3 regions of the Peribacillus sp. N1 genome follow, and region 2 is predicted to be linked to each of the others. Evidence: riboswitches for the same ligand, from Rfam matches in the RefSeq annotation. Region 2 holds a riboswitch; each other region holds the start of a gene.
The links. A riboswitch is a leader RNA that binds a small molecule or an ion and turns the genes downstream of it on or off. The one in region 2 is predicted to bind cyclic di-AMP.
Positions count from the first base shown of each region.

Region 1: linked by a shared signal. The riboswitch ahead of ACYP5M_RS12765 (APC family permease) and the one ahead of ACYP5M_RS17380 (TrkH family potassium uptake protein) in region 2 are both predicted to bind cyclic di-AMP.
Region 3: linked by a shared signal. The riboswitch ahead of ACYP5M_RS26130 (cation:dicarboxylate symporter family transporter) and the one ahead of ACYP5M_RS17380 (TrkH family potassium uptake protein) in region 2 are both predicted to bind cyclic di-AMP.

Region 1 covers NZ_BAAHZO010000002.1:873,544-881,946, reverse strand. The annotation lists gene ACYP5M_RS12790 (cytochrome P450) at 1-1,072, opposite strand, end outside; gene galU (UTP--glucose-1-phosphate uridylyltransferase GalU) at 1,633-2,493, opposite strand; gene ACYP5M_RS12780 (DUF6044 family protein) at 2,662-4,335, shown strand; gene ACYP5M_RS12775 (glycosyltransferase family 2 protein) at 4,352-5,374, shown strand; gene ACYP5M_RS12770 (GtrA family protein) at 5,334-5,789, shown strand; cyclic di-AMP (ydaO/yuaA leader) riboswitch at 6,136-6,282, shown strand; gene ACYP5M_RS12765 (APC family permease) at 6,421-8,247, shown strand.
Region 2 covers NZ_BAAHZO010000004.1:318,704-327,106, forward strand. The annotation lists gene ACYP5M_RS17375 (potassium channel family protein) at 1-580, opposite strand, end outside; gene ACYP5M_RS17380 (TrkH family potassium uptake protein) at 604-1,929, opposite strand; cyclic di-AMP (ydaO/yuaA leader) riboswitch at 2,082-2,224, opposite strand; gene ACYP5M_RS17385 (hypothetical protein) at 2,556-2,747, shown strand; gene ACYP5M_RS17390 (MFS transporter) at 3,056-4,309, shown strand; gene ACYP5M_RS17395 (TetR/AcrR family transcriptional regulator) at 4,355-4,954, opposite strand; gene ACYP5M_RS17400 (ABC transporter ATP-binding protein) at 5,073-5,798, shown strand; gene ACYP5M_RS17405 (ABC transporter permease) at 5,795-6,811, shown strand; gene ACYP5M_RS17410 (VanZ family protein) at 7,470-8,078, shown strand; gene ACYP5M_RS17415 (aminoacyl-histidine dipeptidase) at 8,118-8,403, shown strand, end outside.
Region 3 covers NZ_BAAHZO010000014.1:5,380-13,782, forward strand. The annotation lists gene ACYP5M_RS26110 (TetR/AcrR family transcriptional regulator) at 1-202, shown strand, start outside; gene ACYP5M_RS26115 (diacylglycerol/lipid kinase family protein) at 334-1,227, shown strand; gene ACYP5M_RS26120 (hypothetical protein) at 1,358-2,020, shown strand; gene ACYP5M_RS26125 (efflux RND transporter periplasmic adaptor subunit) at 2,035-3,294, shown strand; cyclic di-AMP (ydaO/yuaA leader) riboswitch at 3,496-3,643, shown strand; gene ACYP5M_RS26130 (cation:dicarboxylate symporter family transporter) at 3,816-5,075, shown strand; gene ACYP5M_RS26135 (class I SAM-dependent methyltransferase) at 5,134-5,877, opposite strand; gene ACYP5M_RS26140 (hypothetical protein) at 6,092-6,874, shown strand; gene ACYP5M_RS26145 (D-alanine--D-alanine ligase) at 7,121-8,203, shown strand; gene ACYP5M_RS26150 (UDP-N-acetylmuramoyl-tripeptide--D-alanyl-D-alanine ligase) at 8,356-8,403, shown strand, end outside.

The DNA of each region.
Region 1 (8,403 bases), on a different contig from region 2:
TCACATAAGAACTTATTAGAATCATATCGCCTTTTTTAAAGCGATATCCTCCTATTACGACATCCTCCGTCACATCACGGGATAGGATATACAGTGGCGGGTACAGGCGAAGTGTTTCATGAATGATATTTTGAGTGTATGGTAATTTCATGAAGTCTTCAGGCTTGGGTGTCCGGTGACCGATTATGCTATTCACTTCACTGAAAAGCTTGGCTTGAATTTCTGGATGCTTCGAAATTGCGTACAGTGCCCAGGAAAGAGCATTTGCTGTCGTTTCATGACCGGCAAGGAAAATAGTCATCAATTCATCACGGACCTGATGGCTTGTCATACCCAATCCGTCGTCGGCATCACGTGCGTCCATCAGGATCCCAAGCATGTCTTCATGTTTTACTGTGTCGTTCTTCCGTTTTTCAATAATGCCGTAAATCACTTTATCAAGTCTTTGTATCGCCTTTTTATATTCACGGTTGATTTTGGTAGGTACCCATAATGGCATACGGAAAATCTTTCTCATCCTTTTGACTGTAATTCTCAAAGCGGTTTCCAGCGGTTTTCCAACAATTTCATACCCATCCTTGAATTCCATGCTGAACATCGTCTTGCTGATTATCCCGAGAGTGATGTCCATCATATCCTTCGTTATGATCCGTTCTTCATCATGTTGCCAAGTTGATATATAATCCATTGTGGTATCAATCATATCCTTGGCGTATTGGCTAATATGATTCTTTTTGAAAGAGGGTTGGATAAGCCTTCTCTGTCGCATATGAAAGTCTTTTTCGCTTGTAAGCAGACCTTCACCGATAAGCGGTTTTAAAACATTGAAGTCCTTGGATTTGATGAAGGATTTTTGTTTTGTTACGAGTATTTGTTTTATTAAATCAGGATTTAAAACGTGATAAACATTTTGGAATGGGCCCAAACGGAATTTAGCGACTTCTCCATATTCCTTGGCCAATCGGGTCAGAAAACCAATGGGATCTGCTTGAAACTCCTTTGTATGTCCGGAAATCACCCTTCCTTTTGGAACCTTTGGAGAAGTGCGGAAGACATCATCAGCGTGGCTCAATGTGGTTTTTCCCCTTTCTTTAAAATAATTACATGTAATCATTCTATGAGGATCAGTTAAATTGGTTTGGACAAGTCTTTAAAGAAAGGGCGGATAATTCTATGGAAGTAATAAGGTTATATAAGAAGCCATAAAAAAACTCTGGCTGAATAGAGCCAGAGTTTTTCATGGAAGCTTTAGATTTGATGATGTGGGATTTACCTTCTTTCTTCATCGTCCCTATGTTGTAAGCAATCATTTTTTTCTTTAATGGGCCCGCCAAATTCTGCATTGATTTCCTTTACCACTTGATCTAAGAATTCATCTGATATTATTGGATTATTAGTTTTTTTATGCATGTACAATCCTTTCTGGATATCGTTGTTTGGATAAATAATGAAGTATACGTTATCAACATAACCTCACTTTTAATAAATTATTCTTTCTTTGTCCAACATTTTCACTTGCATTTACATTTCACGGAAGCATTTATAAAAGACTGTTATATCTAGTTTAGTGATGATGGTATGTGGAAATAGCCCAATCACCTCTAGGTAATTGGGCGTGGGTTATATACTTGATTAAGGGAACAGCTGCCTTAAATATGTTATTAGCTGATCACGAAGTTCAGGTCGTTTCATTGCGAAATCTATTGAAGCCTGAAGGAAGCCGAATTTATCGCCGACGTCATATCGATTTCCTTCGATGATATACGAATATAATGGTTCCTTTTCTAACAAAAGGTCTAAAGCTTCGGTAAGCTGGATCTCCCCCTTCCGGTCGGGCTGTACGGTTTCAAGGATTTCAAAAATCTCAGGTGATAAAATATATCGGCCAATAATCGCCTGTGTTGATGGTGCATCTTCCACTTTTGGCTTTTCCACTAAGTTTCTTACCAGAAATAAATCCTCATATCGTTCTTGGAAATTTACGATCCCATACTTGGAGACATCGGCAGGTGACACTTCCTTACATCCGATAATGCTCGCTTGAACCTTGTTATACCGTTCCATCAACTGCTTCAAAGCTGGAACCTGGCTATCCACGATATCATCCCCTAACAGGACGGCAAAAGGTTCGTTTCCGATAAAAGTTTTGGCACATAATACTGCATGCCCAAGACCTAAAGGTTCCTTTTGTCTTACATAGTGGATATCCACCATGTTGGAAATGTTCTCCACGATCTTAAGCAGCTCATTTTGACCTTTCATTTGCAGAAGCATTTCCAGTTCAATGGATTTATCGAAATGATCTTCAATGGCACGTTTGTTTTTACCCGTAACGATGATAATATCTGTAATCCCTGATTGAACCGCTTCCTCGATAATATATTGAATGGTCGGCTTATCGACAATCGGCAGCATTTCCTTTGGTTGAGCTTTCGTAGCAGGTAAAAATCGTGTTCCTAAACCGGCTGCTGGAATCACCGCTTTCTTTATCATAGCCCAGCCCCTTTTTAAGGTTCTTTTATATGCTTTTAGTTCTACCCTTCATTTTATGTAGCCATTGGTTGACCTATATCAAAATAGGTTAAAATAAATTCCTGAAAAAGAATAGATTTACCTTTGAAGCAAATATTATGGATATATGAATTTGGTCAAGAGGTGTAAATGTTGCCAATTGAAAAACAAGAGAGAACACAAATCCTTTTTGCCTTACTCGTCATTGTTTTATATCTTTCTCCTTTATTCATCCTTGGAGAAAATGCGCATATTCGCGTACATGATAATTTGGACTCCAACATTGCCTGGTATAAAGTCCTTTCAGAAAGCGGTGAGTTATTCGGTGCGATAGACGCCAAAATTCCCCAGATCATGAATGGTCTGCCCCGAAATGCCTTTGGCAGTGAGTTCAGTATTATCGTGTGGCTTTACGCACTTTTTCCGACAATGGTTGCATATGCAATAAGCCAGGCATTAACAAGATTTATTGCATTCTTTGGTATGTATATCTTATTAAAGAAACATTTGGTTACAGGAAGCCAATCAGGTTGGATCAGGGTTGGAACATCCTTGGCCTTTGCCCTTACCCCATTTTGGCCGTCGGGAATGCTCAGTACACTTGGGATGCCGCTTGCACTTTGGGCTTTTTTGAATATTCGCAGCAAGGATCATTCGTGGAAGAATTATTTGGTCCTTACACTTTTGCCGCTTTATTCAAGCATCGTGCTTGGTTTTTTCTTTTTCCTTGTTGCAATGGGCTTTCTTTGGTTAACGGATGTGATCAGGAGAAAAGGGTGGAATATAACGTTTCTTCTTTCGATCGTGTATATGACCTTCATTTTTGGTTTGGTGGAGTATCGTTTGGTGTCTTCATTCATTTTTGATTCGGAGCCAAATAGCAGAGATGAATATTTTCACGCAAGGCTGCCGCTTGATTGGGTCATCAAGCTCACTTTCAAAAATTTCGTTCTTGGACACACGCATGTCATGACTGTACATGCGCTTATCATCCTGCCGATTACAGTCTTTGCCCTTTATATCATTCTGACCAAAAAACTGTGGCGACAGGAAAAGGTATATGTATTTTTATTCGGCTTGAACTTTATACTCTCAGCATGGTACGCATTCTGGTTTTATAAAGGCTGGGTTCCTTTGACGGAAAGGTTTCACACCCTGGATACCTTTAATTTTGCCAGATTTCACTTTTTAAGGCCGATGGTGATTTATTTGGGCTTTGCCCTCGCGATAAAAATCATTTGGGAACACAGCGATTATGCTAAGAAAACCCTTTCCATTTTCATCGCCGTCCAAATTATGATCTTAATGGGCTTCAATGAAGAAATCACTTACAATAAAAAACCATCTTTTAAAGAGTTCTATTCAGAAAGCCTTTTCCAGGAAATAAAAGATCATATCGACCTTCCACAGGAAGAGTATCGTGTTGCTAGCATTGGGCTGCATCCTGCAATCGCACAATTTAATGGATTTTACACGCTCGATAGCTATAACAATTTCTATCCGCTTTCTTACAAACATCAATTTCGTCAAATAATTGAAAACGAATTGGCTAAGAATAAAAACATCAGAATCTACTTTGATGAATGGGGAGGACGTTGTTACCTATTTACCGATGAGCTTGGGAAGCATTATATGTTCAAGAAAGGCTCGAAGAAAGAGCTGGAAAATTTGGATCTTAATATGGATGCCTTTAAAGGATTAGGTGGCAAATATATATTTTCTGCCATCCCAATCAACAACGCGAAGGAGAACGGATTGGTGCTAGATAGGGTTTTCACAAAGAAAGGCAGCAAATGGAAAATTCATTTATACAGAGTCATGTGAAAAGGGGGGGAATAGAATGAATTCACCGATAGTAACGATTGTTGTACCTTGTTATAACGAAGAAAGCGTTTTGCAGGATACCATTTCCCAGCTTTGTGGATTGATGAGGGGATTAGTCGAAGAAAACGTTGTTTCTGGTCAAAGTAAAGTCCTGCTGGTTGATGATGGAAGCAAAGATCAAACTTGGAAAATCATTTATAAGGAAACGATCAATAATGAATTGGTTCGCGGGCTAAAGCTTTCCCGGAATGCAGGACATCAAAATGCACTCCTGGCAGGATTGTTTACAGCCAAGGAAGCCTCGGATTGTGTGATTTCCATTGATGCAGATTTACAGGATGATATTCAAGTCATCCCTGAATTCATTCGGAAATTCAAGGAAGGATGTGAAATCGTATATGGTGTCCGCCAGAAAAGGGACCTTGATTCATTTTTTAAACGGACATCTGCAACTGGTTTTTATAAATTGATGAACAAGATGGGGGTTAACCTTGTCTATAATCATGCCGATTTCAGGCTGATGAGCAGAAGGGCGATCGCGGAGTTGGAACGATTTGATGAAACGAATCTCTTTTTAAGGGGGATTGTCCCGCTCATTGGGTTTAAGACGGACTCTGTTTATTATGACCGAAAAGAAAGATTGGCTGGGGAAACGAAATATCCATTTAAGAAGATGGTTGCTTTTGCGCTTGATGGCATTACTTCCTTTTCAGTTACACCGATCCGGCTTGTATTATGGCTAGGATGTCTTTCCTTTTTCATTAGCTTACTCTTTGGGTCTTACTTTTTATGGTTAAAGTTTTATGGTCAGACCGAAACTGGTTGGACCTCATTAATCACCTCCATATGGTTGATCGGCGGACTGCAGTTGATTGCTGTCGGCTTGATTGGGGAATATATCGGAAAAATCTATAATGAATCCAAACGCCGGCCTAAATATATTGTTGATCTTGATTTATTTAATCCGCTCGATTTAAAAAAACGGGAGCAACTAGACAATGAACGGAACAGTATTGAGAAACTATCTAAAACACACTAACTCCTTTATCCGCTTTTTATTGGTTGGAATAGTCAATACAGCGGTTGGACTTTCCATCATGCTTTTTCTTATGAATGTTCTTGAATTATCATACTGGGTCTCCACCTTTTTCGGCAATGGAACGGGAGCTGTAACGAGTTTTCTTTTGAACAGGACTTTTACCTTTAAAAGTGATATAGAATGGCGGCGAGGAGTTGCCCGTTTCTTATGCGTCATCCTGATTTGTTATTCCGCCGCTTATTCTATAGGCCAAGCCATTGCGGAATCACTGGAAGGATCCGTCCATTTATCCATACAACAAAATTTGGCTGTTCTCATAGGAACAATCTTTTATACCGTGCTTAACTATATTGGCCAGAAATACTTTGTCTTTAAAAAAAGCAATTTGAGACCAATTCAAGAAGGAAGGAACTAATTAGGTGAATCAGTGGAATAGTGCCCCTATTGGACGGGAATAAAAGCGGAATTTGATATTTAATGCAAGTTTACCCTTTTAATGACGATCCGAGCTGGGGCAGATCTGGTTAATTCATCGCATTCTTCATGAAGGTGATTTTTTTCCTTTTCGGACCACCTTATGTTCATTGGCCCCTGGATTTTGACCTTTACTTACCTCCTTTCCTACCTTCGAATCATGTCATTGCATGACTTATGTTATATAAGCCAAGAACAAAACCTCACTTACAAAGAATTATTTATTTTTGAGCAAAATTTTCATTTACATTTCCATTTCACGGGAGTATGATAATCAACAGTTTCATATTTCTAAATCGCTTAAACCTTATGGTGCGGGGGACCCGTTATTGGGATTGTTTACAATCCAAGGGGTGAATCCTTTTTAAAAAGGTAGGGCTACTCTTAGGTCCGAATCCGACAGCTAACCTCGTAAGCGTTATATGAGAAGGAAGGTGGAGCTTGTTAGACAAAAAAATTGATGTCTACAGGTCTATTTAGCTATGACTTGTAGGCATTTTTGTGTTTCGTCTAGTTTTTTGCTACAGCTGGGTAACATAAACTTATAAATTAACTATGGTGGTGAAATCTTGATGTTATCTTCTATAAAGAGGTTCTTGATTGGGAGACCTTTAAAGTCAAATGCACTTGGTGAACAAAAGCTTAACAAAACAAAGGCTTTGGCGATATTATCTTCTGATGCTTTGTCTTCGGTTGCATATGGACCGGAGCAAATATTAATCGTCTTGATCACGGTCGGTGCTGCAGCATTTTGGTATTCCATCCCAATCGCGATCGGAGTATTGATCCTGTTAACTGCTTTGATTTTGTCCTACAGACAAATCATTTTCGCTTATCCGCATGGCGGGGGGGCATATGTAGTTTCAAAAAACAATTTAGGTGTCAATCCAGGGTTGATAGCCGGAGGATCCTTGTTGGTCGATTATATATTAACTGTAGCTGTAAGTGTTTCTGCAGGTACGGATGCAATCACGTCCGCTTTTCCCGGCCTGCATTCATATAATGTGGTCATAGCCATCATTTTTGTGATACTACTTACAATCCTGAACCTTCGGGGGGTTACGGAGTCGGCCTCTGTTTTGGCCTATCCGGTTTACCTATTCGTTTTAGCATTGTTCATCTTGATTGGTGTTGGAATTTACAAGATTTTGACGGGAGGAGTTTCACCGGAATTGCACGCATCAATCGGGACTCCGGTAGCGGGTATCAGTTTATTCATCCTGCTAAGAGCATTTGCATCAGGAAGCTCCGCATTGACAGGAGTCGAAGCGATTTCCAATGCAATCCCGAACTTTAAAGATCCAGCCCCGAATAATGCTGCGAAAACTTTAATAGCGATGGGTTCCTTGCTAGCTGTATTATTTTCGGGAATCGTATTCTTAGCCTATTATTTAAGCATTGTTCCGAGCGCAGAGGTAACGGTCGTCTCCCAGATTGCTGAAGAGATCTTTGGACGGAATTTCATGTATTTCTTCATTCAAGGTACGACTGCCTTGATCTTGATACTTGCGGCCAATACTGGCTATTCGGCTTTCCCTCTGCTTGCGGTAAATCTGGCGAAGGATAAATTCATACCAAGGGCGTTTACGATTAGAGGGGACCGATTAGGGTATTCCAATGGAATCATCATACTGGGACTTGCATCCATCATCTTGATAGTCGCATTTGAAGGACATACAGAAAATCTCATTCCGCTTTATGCGGTAGGGGTATTCATTCCATTTACGTTGTCCCAGACTGGCATGATTGTTAAATGGGTTCGCGAAAAGCCAAAAGGCTGGATGATGAAATTAACCATTAATTCAATTGGTGCCATAATTAGCTTTATCGTCACGATGATATTCTTTTTAACCAAATTTACTCAGGTTTGGCCTGTGTTGATTTTTTTACCTATCATCATTTTAATTTTTCATCGAATTAAAAAGCATTATGAAGCAGTTGGTGACCAACTAAGGATTACAACATGCGAGCCGATCTTACCAATTGAAGGGAATATCATTATCGTACCTGTGGCAGGTATAACTCATGTGGTTGAGAACTCTTTAAATTATGCAAAATCTCTATCTGCACATCAGGTCATTGCCGTTTATGTCGCTTTTGAAAGAGAAGACGAAAAGAAATTCGAAGAAAAGTGGGAAAAATGGCAGCCAGATGTCAGACTCGTTACACTGAATTCTTATTATAGAAGTATCATTCAGCCACTAACTAAATTTGTGGACACAGTTGAACATAAGGCTAGTGAATCCAATTATAAAGTAACGGTGATCATCCCCCAATTCATTCCGAAGAAGGGCTGGCACAATATACTTCATAACCAATCAAGTTTACTGATCCGCGCCTACTTACTTTATAAAAGGAATGTGGTTGTTACGACAGTGCCATATCATTTGAAGAAATAAGTTCCATATCTATAACTGGAAGCAAACCTGCATAAGGTTTGCTTTTTTTATAATCTTATAAAAAAAGACAGCAGTACAGCTGTCTTTTCTCCAACTAAACGCTCCCGATTTATTAGCATCGGAAGCTTTCTTTGTGTTGAACACTATTTTTGCAAA
Region 2 (8,403 bases):
GATCCGGTGAGGGTGCTATGATAATTTCCCCATTACTCACGATGGCAATGACGCTGATATTATATTTTGCCCGTAAATCAAGCTCCCTGAGGCTTTTTCCCTTCATGCTCATGGGGAGGATGATTTCCTCGATATTGTATTCTTTGGAGAGCTCTATATAGTTCAGCATGTTAGGGGAAAGAAGCTGATTCGCGACCCGTTCCCCCATATCCCTCTCAGGATAGATGACCCAGTCGGCACCTACTTTTGTGAGCACCTGACCGTGATTTTTATTAAGTGCTTTGGCAATGACCTTTTTGATCCCAAGCTCTTTTAAAAGCAAGGTAGTTAAAATGCTCGATTGCATGTCATTTCCGATGGCTACGATGACACAATCGAAATTACGGATTCCGATTGCTTTCAATGTCTCTTCTTCGGTCGTATCCGCCATGACTGCATGGGTAACGTTCAGTTCCGCATTCTCGACTCTTTCCTCGTTCACATCAATACCCAAAACCTCTTGGCCTGCCGTATATAATCTATGGGCCACACTGGTTCCAAATCTGCCTAAACCTATCACGGCGTATTGTCGTTTTCCCATCTTTTACGCTCCTTCATTCATTATTAACCAATCATGATTTTCCCTTTTGGACGTCGGAATGGATCTGGCTTGCGCCTCATGGCGATAGCAAAGGCCAAAGTCAAAGGACCAACACGTCCTGCAAACATCGTGAAAATGATGAGAATCCGGCCGACCGGTGATAATTCCGGGGTCAAACCCATTGAAAGTCCCACGGTGGCGAAAGCTGAAGTGGCTTCGAACAAAATCATCAAAAAGTCAGGTCCGCTTTCAGTGATGGTCAGCAGAATGGAGATGATGGAAACCACGAATACACCAATGAATGTGACGGATAATGCTTTAAAAATAGTTTCACTCACGATGCGGTGGCGGAACAAGACCACATCACCCTTACCTTTGATCTGTGACCAAACCGTTCCGGCAATCGTCGCCAATGTCGTCGTTTTAATCCCGCCGCCAGTCGATCCGGGTGATGCCCCAACGAACATCAGAAAAATGATGAGCAGTAATGTAGGCTGAGTTAAATCAGGGATATTCAGCGTGTTGGAGCCTGCAGTCCGTGGTGATACCGATTGAAATAATGATGACAGCGTTTTACCCATGAGAGATAAAGGCTGCAATGTCTTGGCATTGCCGAACTCGAATAGAAAGATTAAAATTGCTCCGGCAATCGTAAGGGTTAAGCTAGTCGCCAGAACGATCTTCGTATGTACTGATAAACGATGCGTATTCCGATATTCATATAGTTCATTCATTACGATAAAACCTATACCTCCAAACGTGATGAGGAAGGCGACGGTAAGGGTTACGAATGGATCCGATACATATGGGGTCAAACTCCTGAATTCCCCCATTAAATCGAAGCCGGCATTATTGAAATTCGATATGGAATGAAAAACCCCGTAATAGACCGCTTTAACGATTGGCATGTCAAAAGAAAAGCGAATCGATAAAATAAGTGCACCCATGCCTTCAATGATGGCCGTGAAAATTAAAAGCCGTTTCACTAATCTGACTACACCCGCCATGGATAGATTATTTAACGACTCCTGCAGAACTAACCTGCCTTTTAAAGAAATCTTTTTGCCTAATAATAAAAAGAAAAATGTCGCAAATGTCATGAACCCTAAGCCGCCTACCTGAATCAGTGTTAAGATGACCAACTCACCAAAAGTGGTGAAGGTCGATCCCGTATCCACAACGACCAGTCCTGTTACACATGTAGCGGAAGTCGAGGTGAATAAAGCATCCAGAAAAGAAAGACCATGGCCATTTTCTGTGGAAATCGGCAGGGTCAATAAATAGGCCCCGATAAGTATCAGGATGGCAAAGCCAAGTACAAGTATTTTTGGCGGATCCAATTTTGTCATTCTCAAATGATCATCCCTACTGTATGACTTTTAATCATCAATCTGCTTTTCGAATCTTTTTAAAGGCATAATAAAAAGACCTGCGAAAACATCGAATAGCTGTATTGCCACAAAAAGCGTGCAAAAAAAGCTCCCGAAATAGGCGGTCTTATGACCTCCTTCGCTTTAGCCGACGAAGTTAGCTGACGGGTAGGATGGCGAAAGAGCTGATCTCATCCCTTCTGCAAGGCAGAATTAACCCCAAATGATTGGGTCCTCCGTACTCAATTTCCATGAGTTTTGGCCGAAATGCATTAAATTGATAAACGTATTCTACTCCCATCATTTAGCAGTTGTAAACCCCTAAATCGTAAAAAAATATTTCTTTAACAAAACTGAAAATTTACGTTTTATTTACATTTAGAAAACGTATTGACAAATATTAGTTAGCACATTATGATAGGTTCGATTAATCCAATTATGATAACCGGCATCGATGTACTTTATTCAATAATTTCAAGCAGAACATGCAATGCCAATCAAAATTCTCTAACATATATTTTATGTTTCTTTTGTAAATGATAAAGAAAAAAGCATTGCATTTGTATTTAAAGATTCAAGACATTTTATTAAAAAGGCGGGCAATTATGGAGAAGACGTTCAATAGATATGTTATTAATGCTACAGGCAAGGGTGGCCAGACATATTTAACACAATGCCAGGATAAAGATGCACTAAGGAAATGGATAGCCGATCATGAGGATCAAATCATCATGGATGAGTTAAGGATAACGGATAAGAAAAAGAATCCGTTCTTAAAATTGTTTTCCCTAAGGTAAATCAACTGCATCCAACATTCATTAGCGGTATTCAATTATTTATTCCCTGTGTTCTATCCGGAACGCTGAGCGAAAAATCCATATCTTGTTTTGCTTTGAAACTCATTTATTATAATGAGTTTTTTTGCGTTATATACAGTTTTGAACCGATAATGTTAAAATTTAGTAATGCTTAATGTGGACGTAAAGAAAAGTAAAATGAAATACCACTTTCCGAGAACAGCCGAGGATTGTTGGGGATGTATCCGTCCCGAGACGGATTGCTTGGGGACGGGGTTTTATATTGTACGATCAAAGGGGGAGAAGCGATGACATTAAGAAATGCATTAGTATCCTGGAAATACCCTTCCATTCTTTTGTGCGGAATAGGTATCTCCAACTTTGGTTCTTGGGTTTATTTCATTGCCCTTAATTTAATCGTTCTGGATATGACTGGTTCAGCCTTGGCGGTAGCTGGACTTTATATCGTTAAACCGATGGCTGCCATTTTTACGAATGTGTGGGCAGGGAGCGTGATCGACCGGATAAATAAGCGGAATCTAATGGCGGCACTTGACCTATTTCGCACGGTATTCATAGCCTTGCTGCCATTGACTTCTTCTATTTGGGTCATTTATTCCCTTGTCTTCGTGATCAATATGGCAGGGGCCATGTTCGGAACAACATCTAGGTCATATATAACAAAATTAATACCCATTGAACAGAGGAAACGATTTAATTCATTACGAAGCTTAATGGATTCTGGAGCTTTTTTGATTGGACCGGCGCTAGCGGGTATCCTTTTCTTGATCGGTACGCCCGTTTTAGCGATTTATATTAACGCGGCTGCCTTATTGTTATCCGGAATCATCACTCTATTGATGCCTAATCTTGAAAAGGATCACCCCCTTGAACAATCCAGTCATTACCTGTCTTGGACCATCATGAAAAAAGATTGGGGCATCGTCCTGGACTTCAGCCGGAAATCTTCCTATATCATGCTCATTTATTTCTTATTCAGCTGCATGGTGGTGATGGAAACGGCCATCGATTCCCAAGAAGCTGCGTTTGCTAAGGCCGTGCTCCTTTTAACGGACAGCGATTACGGATTCCTTGTAAGCGTCGCCGGGGCAGGCATCATTGCTGGTGCCATAGTCAATGCCGTATTCATCAGTAAAGTGAAAATCTCGCACATGATCGGTCTTGGATCTTTATTTGTCTCGATAGGTTATATGATCTTTGCCTTTTCGAATTCCTTTTCACTGGCCGCCATCGGATTTTTCATCATTGCCTTTTCATTGGCTTTTGCCAACACTGGCTTTCAAACCTTTTATCAAAATAATATTCCGGTGGAAATCATGGGCAGGGTCGGAAGTGTTTTTGGCTTGTTAGAAGCTTTATTGATCATCATTACTACCGCAATCGTTGGTGTTTCTGCCCATTTCATTTCGATTCGGTTTGTGGTGATTTCAGGTTCCCTGACCATGTTAGCTTTATCCATATGGTTGTCGATGCTTAGTATGAAGACCTCCAAGAGCAGGTATTATTCCGTTAGTGATGTAGAAGCGAAGGAAAAGATGTAATCCGATTTAAAGGCATGTTGATGGAACATGCCTTTGATGAATCGTTCATTGGATGAATGTGCGCAATTGGCTGATGAAGTTCAAGATATGAAAATGGATTTTCGCCATTTCTTCCGCCGTTTGTTTTTCACAGTTCTCTAGCCACTCCTGTATCACTCCTAAAATCGCCGATGTCAGGAAGGCGTGCATATACATGCGGAATGCTTCATCTTTAGCTGCTGGATGCAGGCTGATCAAACGCTCCAACAGTACTTCACCGAAAACCCGTTTTATTTTTTTCGCAAAAGAAGGGTCGCCCTGATCACCTAGAATGGCCCTTAATGCGTGAGCATGTTCACTGATGAATTGAAAAATCTCTATGAAAGGCGGGTAAAGTTGCTGTTGATGAAGAGCCAAAAAAGCCTCTTTCGGCAAAATGGCAGTAATGCGTGTTTGAAGTTCATGTAACAATTCCTGTTGTAAGTGATCCATCAATTCATATTTATCTGTGTAATGCAAATAGAATGTGCCCCGATTAATGTTGGCGCGCTCTGCGATTTTCTTCACGGATACATGTGAGAACCCCTCTGCTTCAACAAGTGCAATAAAATGATGTTGTATCTGCTTTTTCGTCTTTTGTACCATATCCTCATGAATCGATGCCATGGAATGTCTCCTTCACTAAACATTTTTCCAAATGTGTTGATTGTATTAGACCGAATGCTACCTTAAAATGATGATACACTCAACACCGTGTTAATTAAAGAGGGAGGATGTGTGTGCAATGAAAAAGGCGATTTCCATTGATGGAATTGCTAAGTGTTTTCAGCAGAAGAAGGTCATTCAGCCATTGAGCCTGAATATTGAAAAAGGCGGAATTTTTGGCTTGTTAGGTCCATCCGGATGCGGAAAGACGACCTTGATTAAAATGATTGTCGGATTGATTAAGCCCGATGCGGGTAAAGTCACGGTTCTGGATCATGAAGTGCCAAATGAAGCACTGTTAATGGATGTCGGCTATATGGCACAGTCCGATGCTTTATATACAGAACTGACGGCAGCTGAAAACCTCGAATTTTTTGCGAAACTATACCGTTTTTCGAAAAAGGAACGAAGGAAACGGATTCAATATGCAGCTGAAATCGTACAGCTGACGAATGATTTGAACGTTCGGGTTGCGCATTATTCCGGGGGAATGAAACGCCGTCTGTCACTGGCGGTTGCACTCATCCAAAATCCGGAGATTCTCATTTTGGATGAACCGACAGTAGGAATAGACCCTTTGCTGAAACAATCGATTTGGGAGGAACTTGAGCGTTTAAGAAATGAAGATGATAAGACGATCATCATCACGACGCATGTGATGGATGAAGCGGAACGATGCGATAAACTGGCGATGCTGCGTGAAGGTGAAATCATCGCGGCAGGAACCCCTGCAGCTTTAAAAACTCAATTTGCCGCGGAAACGCTTGATGATGTTTTTTTAAGGATTGGAGGCGGCTTAAAATGAGAATTGCCTCTCTTGTTACTCGCATTACCCAGCAGATGCGCCGGGATCGAAGGACGCTCGCTTTATTTTTCCTGGCTCCATTGCTCATTTTAACGCTCATGTATTTTATTTTCGATACAGAGGCAAGTGATTTGAAAATCGTTGTTACAGGCAGTGATGAAACGATCGTTAAAGCATTGAAAAAAGCGGATTTTCAAGTGTCGGCTGCTGAGGAATTCTCACAGGAAAAGATGATTGAAAAGAATACGGATGGCTGGCTGGATGTTGAAAATGGGAAAATGAAACTCACACTTTTGAACGACGAACCGACCCGGGCAAAAGCCGTTCAAATGCAAATGATGCAAGGCTTGCAAGGGAATGAAAAAAACACTCCTTCAATTGAGGAGAAATATGTTTACGGAGATGCCAACACAAAGGGTTTTGATACCTTCAGTCCGATGCTCGTCAGCTTTTTCGTTTTCTTCTTTGTATTTTTAATAGCGGGGATTGCGCTTTTGAAGGAGCGTACAAGTGGTACTTTGGAACGGCTGCTTGCCACCCCGATTAAAAGATACGAAATCGTAGCGGGCTATGTGATCGGATATGGCTTATTTGCTCTCGTTCAAACCATAATTGTCGTACTATATGCTGTCAATGTATTGGATATCGTCCTTGTTGGCTCCATTTGGCTCGTTTTACTGACGAATATACTGGTCGCGCTCGTTGCATTATCGCTTGGTACATTGCTATCGAGTTTCGCGACATCTGAATTCCAAATGGTACAATTCATTCCGCTGGTCATCGTGCCTCAAGTCTTCTTTACAGGGATTTTCCCATTGGAGGGCATGTCAGACTGGCTCCAAAAAATCGGCAAGATCATGCCTCTCTATTACGCTTCTGATGCCATGAACGGCATTATGTACAAAGGCTTCACGTTCAATGAGATTTCAATGGATCTGCTCATTCTCCTGGCCTTTGCCGTCGTTTTTATCACCATCAATATCATTAGCTTAAAAAAATACCGTGCACTATGAAATCAACAACTTAACAAAAGAAGCCGGATTCCTGGAAAGTGAGGAAGCGGCTTTTTGTTTTACTGGAAGAAGATCGAATTATTCCACACAACAGTTGAATTATCCGAGTAAGGTCGAATAAACCCGCACATCGGTCGAATTATCCGGGTATAGGTCGAATAAACCCACACATCGGTCGAATTATCCGGGTGTAGGTCGAATAAACCCACACATCGGTCGAGTTATCCGGGTATAGGTCGAATAAACCCACACATCGGTCGAGTTATCCGGGTGTAGGTCGAATAAACCCGCACATCGGTCGAATTATCCGGGTATAGGTCGAATAAACCCACGCATCGGTCGAGTTATCCGGGTGTAGGTCGAATAAATCCGCACATCGGTCGAGTTATCCGGGTGTAGGTCGAATAAACCCACACATCGGTCGAGTTATCCGGATGTAGGTCGAATAAACCCGCACATCGGTCGAATTATCCGGATGTAGGTCGAATAAACCCACACATCGAATGAATTATCGGGGATGAAGGACGAAATATCCTTCCCATCGGTTGATTCATTCTAAAAAGCTTCCCTTTGAAGTAGTTTGTTGACGGGCTGTTAAAGTTGTCCTAGGATATAAGGATATGAATTGATTTGGAAAGAAATAGAAAGGGGGAGTTATATGTCTCTAAAATCGGTCATGCTTTCCCTTTTGCTGTCGCAAGCAATGTTTTTGTGCGGTTTACCTTTTTTTCTTCGGCTTCTATTATATTTGAATCCTTTGGTAATCATGGTTGTCTGGTGTTGTATACTTCTTTTCGTTTCGTTTGCGGTTCTTTATTTTCGAGGTGAAACGGTCAGAATTCCGCGCTCTTTATGGCAGTCAGCATTGTTTAGTTACAGTTTATCATTATTGGTTTTGCTGTTCTTTCGGCCGGAAGGGCAGGTATATTCGTATAATTTGATTCCTTTTTCTACGATTCTTTCATATTTATCGAACGAAATGAACTGGCTTGTGTCATTTTATAACCTTAGCGCCAATGTCGGGCTGTTCATTCCATTCGGCCTGTATTTGTTGTCAAGGGAAGGGAAAGAGCCCTCAGCTAAAAGGAAATTTCTATATCCATTACTTTCGATTTCAGTCATCGAAATCTGTCAGTTTGTTTTTCGGCGCGGAAGTTTGGATGTCGATGACCTGATCCTGAATATGATTGGTGTTTACCTGGGGTACCTTCTGCATCCTTTGTTCAAGAAAGTCGTAGTGCTCCGTTCTGGAAAAGTAAAAGCATGAGAGGCAATACAATTATGTTAAATGAAAGGGTGTATTTTCATGTATAGCACGTTAGAAGAATTATCGAGCCATCCTGTGTTTCATTATTTTGCAGCGATTTCCAAAATCCCGAGAGGATCGGCTAACGAAAAAGCGATCAGTGACTATTTGGTTCGCTTCGCTAAGGATAGGAACCTGGAGGTGATCCAGGATGAGGCGCTGAATGTGATTATCAAAAAGCCTGCCACAACTGGATATGAAAATGCACCTACCGTCATTATCCAGGGGCATATGGATATGGTTTGCGAAAAGAACAAGGGAACGCTTCATGATTTTGAGAAGGATC
Region 3 (8,403 bases), on a different contig from region 2:
AGTGGAAACACGTAAAGAAGAGGGAATGGATACACGTAAAAATATGGAAGCTTTAAAGGCAATCCAGGAGGAATTTTCAAAAGCTAGTCCAAGCCCGATCATCTTGGAAAGTCTTTTGTTATTTTTGGAAAAAAATGAAAAAAGGAGTCCCTTGTCTTCAAAGCTTATCTTGATGATGAAGGATTATTTGACAAGTATATGAAAGCTTTACCGAAAGGGGCGTATAGCCTCTTTTTTTCATTTGATCTTAATGAGTTTCAAAAGCGGGGGTTTAGGAAAAGGTAAAATTGATGGGAAGAAGACAATTCTTTCAATAATATGGGGGCAAAAATCATGCGATGGAAAAAGGGAATGCTGATTTATAATGAAAATGCCGGTAATGATAAACTCGAAAGGAATCTTGAGGGTTGTCTTCCGATAATAGCTCCACATATTGATGAATTTCTCATTCTGCAAACGAGGGAAAAGGGCGATGCATGCCGTTTTTGCTTGGAATATTGTGAAGACATGGATGTAGTTTTCGTATTAGGAGGAGATGGAACGGTGCATGAGTGTGTAAATGGCCTTTCGCCGCTTCCGAGGCGGCCCCTGTTTGGGGTTTTACCTGGAGGGACTTGCAATGACTTCTCCAGAACATTAAAGATTCCTCAAAATGTTCGTCAAGCTGCGGAAGCATTAGTGAATGGCAAAGTTCGTTCAATTGATATTGGGCAGGCCAACAACGATTATTTTTCTAATTTTTGGGGAGTAGGGCTTATTTCAGATGCATCAAGCAATATTGATGAGCAGGAAAAAAGCAGGTTTGGTAAGATAGGATATTTATTAAGTGCTATAAGGATAATTGGCGAGAATGCTCCCTTTTCCTATAAGCTAAAATATGATGGGAATGTTATCGAAGGGGAAGCGGTTATGATTTTGGTTTTGAATGGTTGTTTTATCTGCACCAATTTATTGCCCTTTCCCATGATTAGTCCAGATGATGGACTCTTCGGCGTTGCCATCTTGGAAAATGCAAGCCTTGGTGCATTTTTAGAAATAATAGCGATGAAGCGTTCATGGACACAAAATATGATCTCTGACTCTGGGGTGACTTATTTAAATGCCGATACTCTGACCATTGAAACCAAGAGGCCGCTTGATGTGGATATGGATGGAGAGAACTATAGACGAACTCCTGCACGCATTAAAGTCCTTGCCCGACATTTGTCAGTATTAACTCCAAATTAGTATGATGGGATTAAATATGAATGGGAATGATTATGTGTTTTTTTTGTATATTCATTCCTTATTTCTGCAATTGTTTCCAAAATAAGATAAAATATATGAAGATATATCAATTTTTGCAGGAGGACCACATATGGTGTACCAGGTCAGATTGTTAAAGGGCATTTTAGAGCCTCATCGGAGTCGTCATCAGCTTCAAAATGCAGAGGCAGTCACAAAGCTTGGATTGAAATTACTATTTTTATATTTTCTTAGTCTTATAGTATTCGCCATCGGGGGATATTTTGGCATTGGTTCAGAATCATTCTCCAAAGAAATCACGAAAATGAGTGCCGATGAATTCGAAGCAGCAAAGCTGCTGATTTTGAGCGGCAACATAATAACAGGCATAATCGACCCTTCCATATACATATTTTTATCAGCTCTATTCTTTTGGATCGTTACTGATATCCCATATATAAAATTAGTCATCGTTCAAATGATTCTTTTTGTTTTGCAATTAGTGGAAAAAATATTACTGATTCCTCTATTCGTATTAATGGATATAGGCAGCGATGCCAATCCTTTTTCATTGGGGATCATCAGTCAGTATTTTCTCAGAAGTGATTATTTCATTCACTTTTTCAGCGGAATCACCATTTTTCAATTTCTTATTATTGCTCTGCAATATTTTTATTTAAAGGAGTTTTCAGAACGAAATAGTAATTTGGTCCTTTTAATGATTGTTCTATTCTATCTGGCCACATGGTTTGTTAAAGCCTTTTTAGCATACATCCAAGTAGGCGTATTTGTATAAGGCGGGTGAAATGAATGAGCGGGAAATGGAAAATTACAGCGGTCTCCATTGCGTCGATAGTCTTAATAACCGTTAACTTATACCTTATTGAAAAAAAAGAAAGCAAAGTGGAACGAACTGTTTTCGTTGAAAACTGGACTAAGGTAAAAAAAGATACAATTACGGATACTATTCAAACAAATGGGGTAATTAAACCTGTAGAAGAGTATGATATCTATTTTGACACCAAGAAAAATGATTTTAAGAAATTCCTTGTTAAAGAAGGCGATGAGATTACGGCTGGCTCCTCGTTGTTTGAGTATACGACGACCGAACTTGATGCTCTTAAAGCGAACTTGGAAGCGGAGAAAACGGCAGTTAAGGGAGAAATTGCAGGTATTGAGGAATACATAGGGAAGTTGAGGTCCTATCAAGGGACCATGACCAGCAATCCTGAAAAAGCAGCCATTGATGAATCGGTGGAAAAAAACTTGAAAATTGATATAACAACAAGTTCCTCAGATCTTATTAAAAGTAACATTGAGCAAGAAATGTACAAGCAGGAACTGGAAAAAAACAGCTTGAATGAAAAAGTGAAAATGCTTGAAGCTAAAATAACTTCAATTGAGGAGCAGTCCAGTGCGATCGTGTCAACGAGTGAGGCTGATGGTGTAGTTAAAAATATCAATAAAAACCTGAATAATCCCATTATATCCATCGTTTCAACAAATATGGCAATTGAAGGGGATTTCTCTGAAGAGGAAATGAAAAAGGCTGAAGTGGGCATGACTATAAAAGCAAGTTCCTCTGATTCAAAAAAGGCATTGAAAGGGACGATAGGTCGCATCCATTCCTATCCCGCTGAAGAGCCGTCATTAAAAAAGGATAACAGATTTCCATTTCAGGCACTAATCGAACCGGAAGGTGAAGAAACGGAAGCTTTGTTGGTGGGATCCAAAGTGAATCTTACTGTAATAACCAATGAGAAAGCCGGTGTACCCTCCATTCCTATAGAAGCCATAAAAAACCATAAACAGCCTTATATTTACAAATTGACTAAAAATGGCTATGTGGATAAACATTACATTACAAAAGGGCTTAAGGCTGAAGGGAAGCAAGAAATCATAAACGGACCGTCGGTAGGTGACGTCATTCTAATGGAGCCGGATGTGTCGAAGAACCATTCTTATTTCATTACCCCAATCCAATTTGGAAAAGTGAAGGCAGCAACTTATAAAAAATTCACCTCTAGGGAAAAAGTAAGATATCTGTTACTTGGCGTATTGGAAAAATAACCGCTTCTTTCATCAAGAGAGGTGATGTCAAATTAGTTATTAATTATATATCAATATAACTTATATGATTAAAAAACGGGAAGAGTAATTATAGATACAATAGTCTCTAATGCAGAATATTCAGACATATTTAAAGATTTTTTCTAGAACTAATGCGAATAAATATTTACAGATTATCATTTTTAGTATAATATTTTATTATAAGTTAACTCGCTTAATCTTATTCCAAGAACGGGGGACCCATTTTTGTGGATTTTATCCGCTAGGGGTGAATTCAGAAATGAAAGGGCATTTGTGTTTCCAATTCCTAACCCGACAGCTAACCTCGTCAGCGTCTTTAAGGGAACATGTGTGAATATTCACGCCAATAAGAAATTGACACATGAAGTGTCTTTTTTTTCGGCGTAAAGACAGAGTTTTTCAAAAAAAGAAAAATTACTTTCTTTTTATTAGTATCTTGTTTCCCTTACCGAGACAAAATGTTTTTGCATCAAAGACTTTATGGAAGGTGAGGAAAGTAAATGAAGAAATTCAAATTAAGTTTAGCTAGCCAAATTTTCATTGGTTTAATTCTAGGGATTATCGTTGGTGCCATTTTTTATGGTAATGAGTCGGCCCAAAGCTTTTTACAGCCATTCGGGGACATTTTCCTACGAATGATTAAAATGATCGTAGTGCCGATCATCGTATCCAGCCTTATCGTTGCAGTTGCCGGTGTAGGTGACTTGAAAGCGGTAGGAAAACTAGGTGCTAAATCATTATCATACTTTGTTGTCGTAACTATGATAGCGATTGCTGTTGGTTTAATTTCAGCGAATATCATCCAGCCTGGTGCTGGTGTGAATATGAATAACCTGGAACAAACTGATATCTCCACATATGTTGATACAGCAGAAACTAAGCAGCATGAATCGTTCGTAGATACACTTGTACACATCGTGCCATCCAATCCAGTTAAAGCCATGGTAGAAGGCGATATGCTAGCGATCATTTTCTTCTCCGTGTTGTTTGGACTAAGTATTGCGGCCATCGGTGAAAAGGGTAAACCAGTATTCCGTTTCTTCCAAGGTGTAGCTGAAGGAATGTTCTACCTAACTAACATGGTCATGAAATTCGCTCCTATCGGTGTATTTGCACTAATCGGTGTGACTATCTCCAAGTTCGGTTTGGAATCTTTAATTCCGTTAGGAAAGTTAGCGCTTTCTGTTTACGGAACAATGATCTTCTTTGTAATTGTCATTCTGGGTCTTATTGCAAAATTTGTAGGATTCAATATCTTTACTTTGATTAAACTTCTAAAAGAAGAATTGATTCTTGCTTTCTCTACTGCAAGTTCTGAAGCGGTTCTTCCGAAAATCATGGAAAAAATGGAGAAAGCGGGATGTCCGAAACATATTGCTACATTTGTTATTCCGACTGGATACTCCTTTAACCTTGATGGTTCTACATTATACCAAGCGTTAGCAGCTATCTTCATCGCTCAAATGTACGGAATCGATTTAAGCATGTATGAGCAAATTACGCTGATGCTAGTGTTAATGATCACATCCAAGGGGATTGCTGGTGTACCAGGTGTATCTTTCGTAGTTCTTTTAGCGACATTGGGAACTGTCGGTATTCCTATTGAAGGTCTAGCATTCATTGCCGGTATCGACCGTATTCTTGATATGGGACGTACAGTAGTAAATGTTATCGGTAATTCACTTGCGGCAATCGTTATCTCTAAATGGGAAGGTCAATTCAACCCTCCTTCCAAAAAAGAACTAGAACAAGTTTCTTAATACAAAAAATCCAGAGTGAAATGTCACTCTGGATTTTTTTGAATTAAAAAGCGCTTCCTTACTTTTGGACGATCCAGAAGCGGCAATCGGAAGAGAAAGTGATGACATCATCGTTTTCATGGAATAATTCACTTCGATAAAAGCTTTCGATGACTTTGAACCGTGCTTCTTCCAGGCACTCAAGTACTTCAAGTTTAGTTGGGATATGGAGGTAAGTATCTTCTTGAAGCGTCTTTCCGGATGTGAGAATATCCCCGAATTCATAAAGCCTCTCATCTTGTTTACCAACACACCAAATCATTTCCTCTTGCTCCCAGAAGTTCAGGTAATTTTCGTTTTTATCACGGTCATGTGTTGTGAAAATGAAGAGCCCTTCAGGTTTTAAAATACGGTTGATTTCTTTTAAAGCCAATGTGCGTTTTTTTCGCTGGGGAATTTGCATTAAACCATTAAAAGCGAAGATTGATTTATCGAATGATGAGTCGTTGAAAGGGAGGTCGGTTGCATCGCCAAGGATAAAGGATATGTCCAGGTTATATTCATGCGCTATTTTTTCGGCTTCATAAAGCATGGCAGGAGTCAGGTCGATTCCCGTTAGATTTTGAAATCCTTTTTTATATAGTGCGAAGGTGGTCCTTCCTGTACCGCAACCGATATCAAGGATTGCATCTTCCCGATTTAAATATTTTTCGAATGCATATTTCTCTGATTGCCACAGACCTATTTTTTTAGTTGCATCAGCATAGACGGAAACGGCTCCATGAAAAGAATTAATGATAAAACCTTTTTCAATTTTATCCATGATTTAATCCTCCAATCCTTCATTCTTACTATAATATGGATACTTTGAGCTAGTCGAGTGTGTCCCTTAACATTTGGGTTAATATGGAGTACATGTTTCGCGTTATTCACATGGTGCTGATGATGATTTATATTGGGGGTTATATAACTTACGTGAAAACCCAAAAGTTTGGTAAAATAATATTATTGATTAAGAGCTCGGAGGGGGTCAGGTTATGAAGAATGATAGCAATGATATCTTATATATGTATATGCAGGCTTCTGAACGGTTTGTCCTTTTTAATGGACTCAATTTTCGTGAATTCGTCTATTCGCTGCCATATACGTTGGATTCCATCTTATTATTGAAACATGAATTCAATGGCGGGGAATACAATTTGAATGTCCTGCTAGAGAGTGCTTCATCTGAAGATATTGCGAAGCTCGTTAAAGAAAATGTCCGGGCATATGGAGATTTCTGTTGGATCGATTTTGAAGAAAGAGAAGGGTTGGATGAATTGGATGGAAGGGAAATAGCGGAACTATTATATTTAGGGCATGCAAAAACTCATCTGGATCCTCCATTTTTCCGTAAATTGAATAATCAATTTGTGTACCTTGCCCAGGATGATGGCTGGTTCAATAAAATTTATTTTCGTTCTCTTTCGACATATTATATGATGTTAGGAAGCCTGATTCCGCTAAAGCTGGAGCTTTTAAAAGTAGAGAGGACTTGGCTTGGAATCAGAAAGAAAAGAGAGCTGACGGCGATTCCGGCAGAAATCATTTCTTCCTTGGCTCATATCCTGGCAGAGGGGCTCGTTTTTTCCTTTCGGCATGTTAAGTATACAAGAACAAAGATTGAGATACCGGCATGGGTCGTAGGGGATTATTTAAACATGGATGAAATGCATGATGACTTTTCAGATAGAGATATTAAGGAGCCAGATGCCTTTATTACCTTCAATCGAAAAGAAAGGGTATGGGAAAGCGTTATTAAAAATACATCATTCTCCTGATTATCCCAACTTCCGAGGTTCGTGGCTTGGATTATTTGACACCCTTGAAATTTTTTAGGTGTAAGACGTACCATCTCATGCATAAAAGATAAGAGAGGGCGGCGCGCAGGGTGTGGCGGTTTTAACCTGTGTTCCGCCTAATAGTAATCATTGGAAAAGCGCCAATGATGGAAGTTTCGCTTTAACCATTTTAGTGTAAAGTGATACAATGAACATGGTTAAAAGAATATTGGAGGGTAATAACTCATGAAAACTAAACTTGGTTTGCTTTATGGTGGAAAATCTGCGGAGCATGAGGTTTCTATGCAGACGGCTTTAGCGGTCATTAAAGCTCTCGATTTAGCAAAGTTTGATATATATCCGATTTACATAACAAAAGAGGGTTCATGGATTAATGGACCGAAGTTAACAGGACCTGCCGAGAGTGTGGAGGCTTTAACATTTACATCGGATAAATCTAGCTCGCCTCTTGCCTTGCAGGCACATTCAACTGATGAAAATAGTGAATCAACAGGGTATGACGTGATTTTCCCATTGCTTCACGGACCGAATGGAGAAGATGGGACCGTGCAAGGGATGCTGGAACTATTGAACCTTCCTTATGTAGGGAATGGTGTTTTGGCTTCATCAGCAGGAATGGATAAGGTCATCATGAAAAACATTTTTGCCCAGGCGGGACTTCCTCAAGTCAAATACACTTGGTTCATTCGTTCTGAATGGGAGAAGAATACTGAAAGTGCCATTAAAAAGGTAGCGGATGAATTGGGTTACCCTTGTTTTGTCAAACCTGCCAATTTAGGCTCCAGTGTCGGTATCAGCAAATGTAATGATGCTGATGAACTGGAAAGAGCGGTAGCGGAAGCTTTCCAATTCGATCGGAAAATCATCATTGAAGAAGGGGTCGTAGCTCGTGAACTCGAGTTTGGAATACTTGGTAATGATGAACCGTCTTGTTCGGTGGCAGGCGAAATCATCCCTAAGAAAGATTTTGCCTTCTATGACTATTCAGCAAAATATGTTGACGGTAATTCTGCAATGGTCATTCCAGCGGAGATAACGGAAAGCGAGTATGTGGCTTTATCCGAAATGGCCATTACTGCCTTTAAGTCATTGGATTGCTCTGGATTGGTTCGCGCTGATTTCTTCTTAACGAATGAGGGGCAAATCTATATTAATGAAGTGAATACAATGCCTGGTTTTACTCCTTTCAGCATGTTTCCGTTATTGTGGAAGCACACAGGTGTCGACTATCCAGCTTTAATTGAAAAACTCGTGAAACTTGCCTTGGAACGTCATCAGGAAAAACAACAAATCAAATATACAGTTTGATCATGCAGGTAATGTATCAGTAAACTCCACAATCCATCAAGCATTTATTTGATGGATTCCAATCAGCAGGAACCGGTGCGATTTAAACTGGTTTCTGCTTCGTTTGGTTAATGGAGAGCGATTAACGGTCCGATGAATGTAGGAGGAACAAAATGATAAAGAGAACGTTAAAACAAGTACATGAAATGGCAGAGGGATTG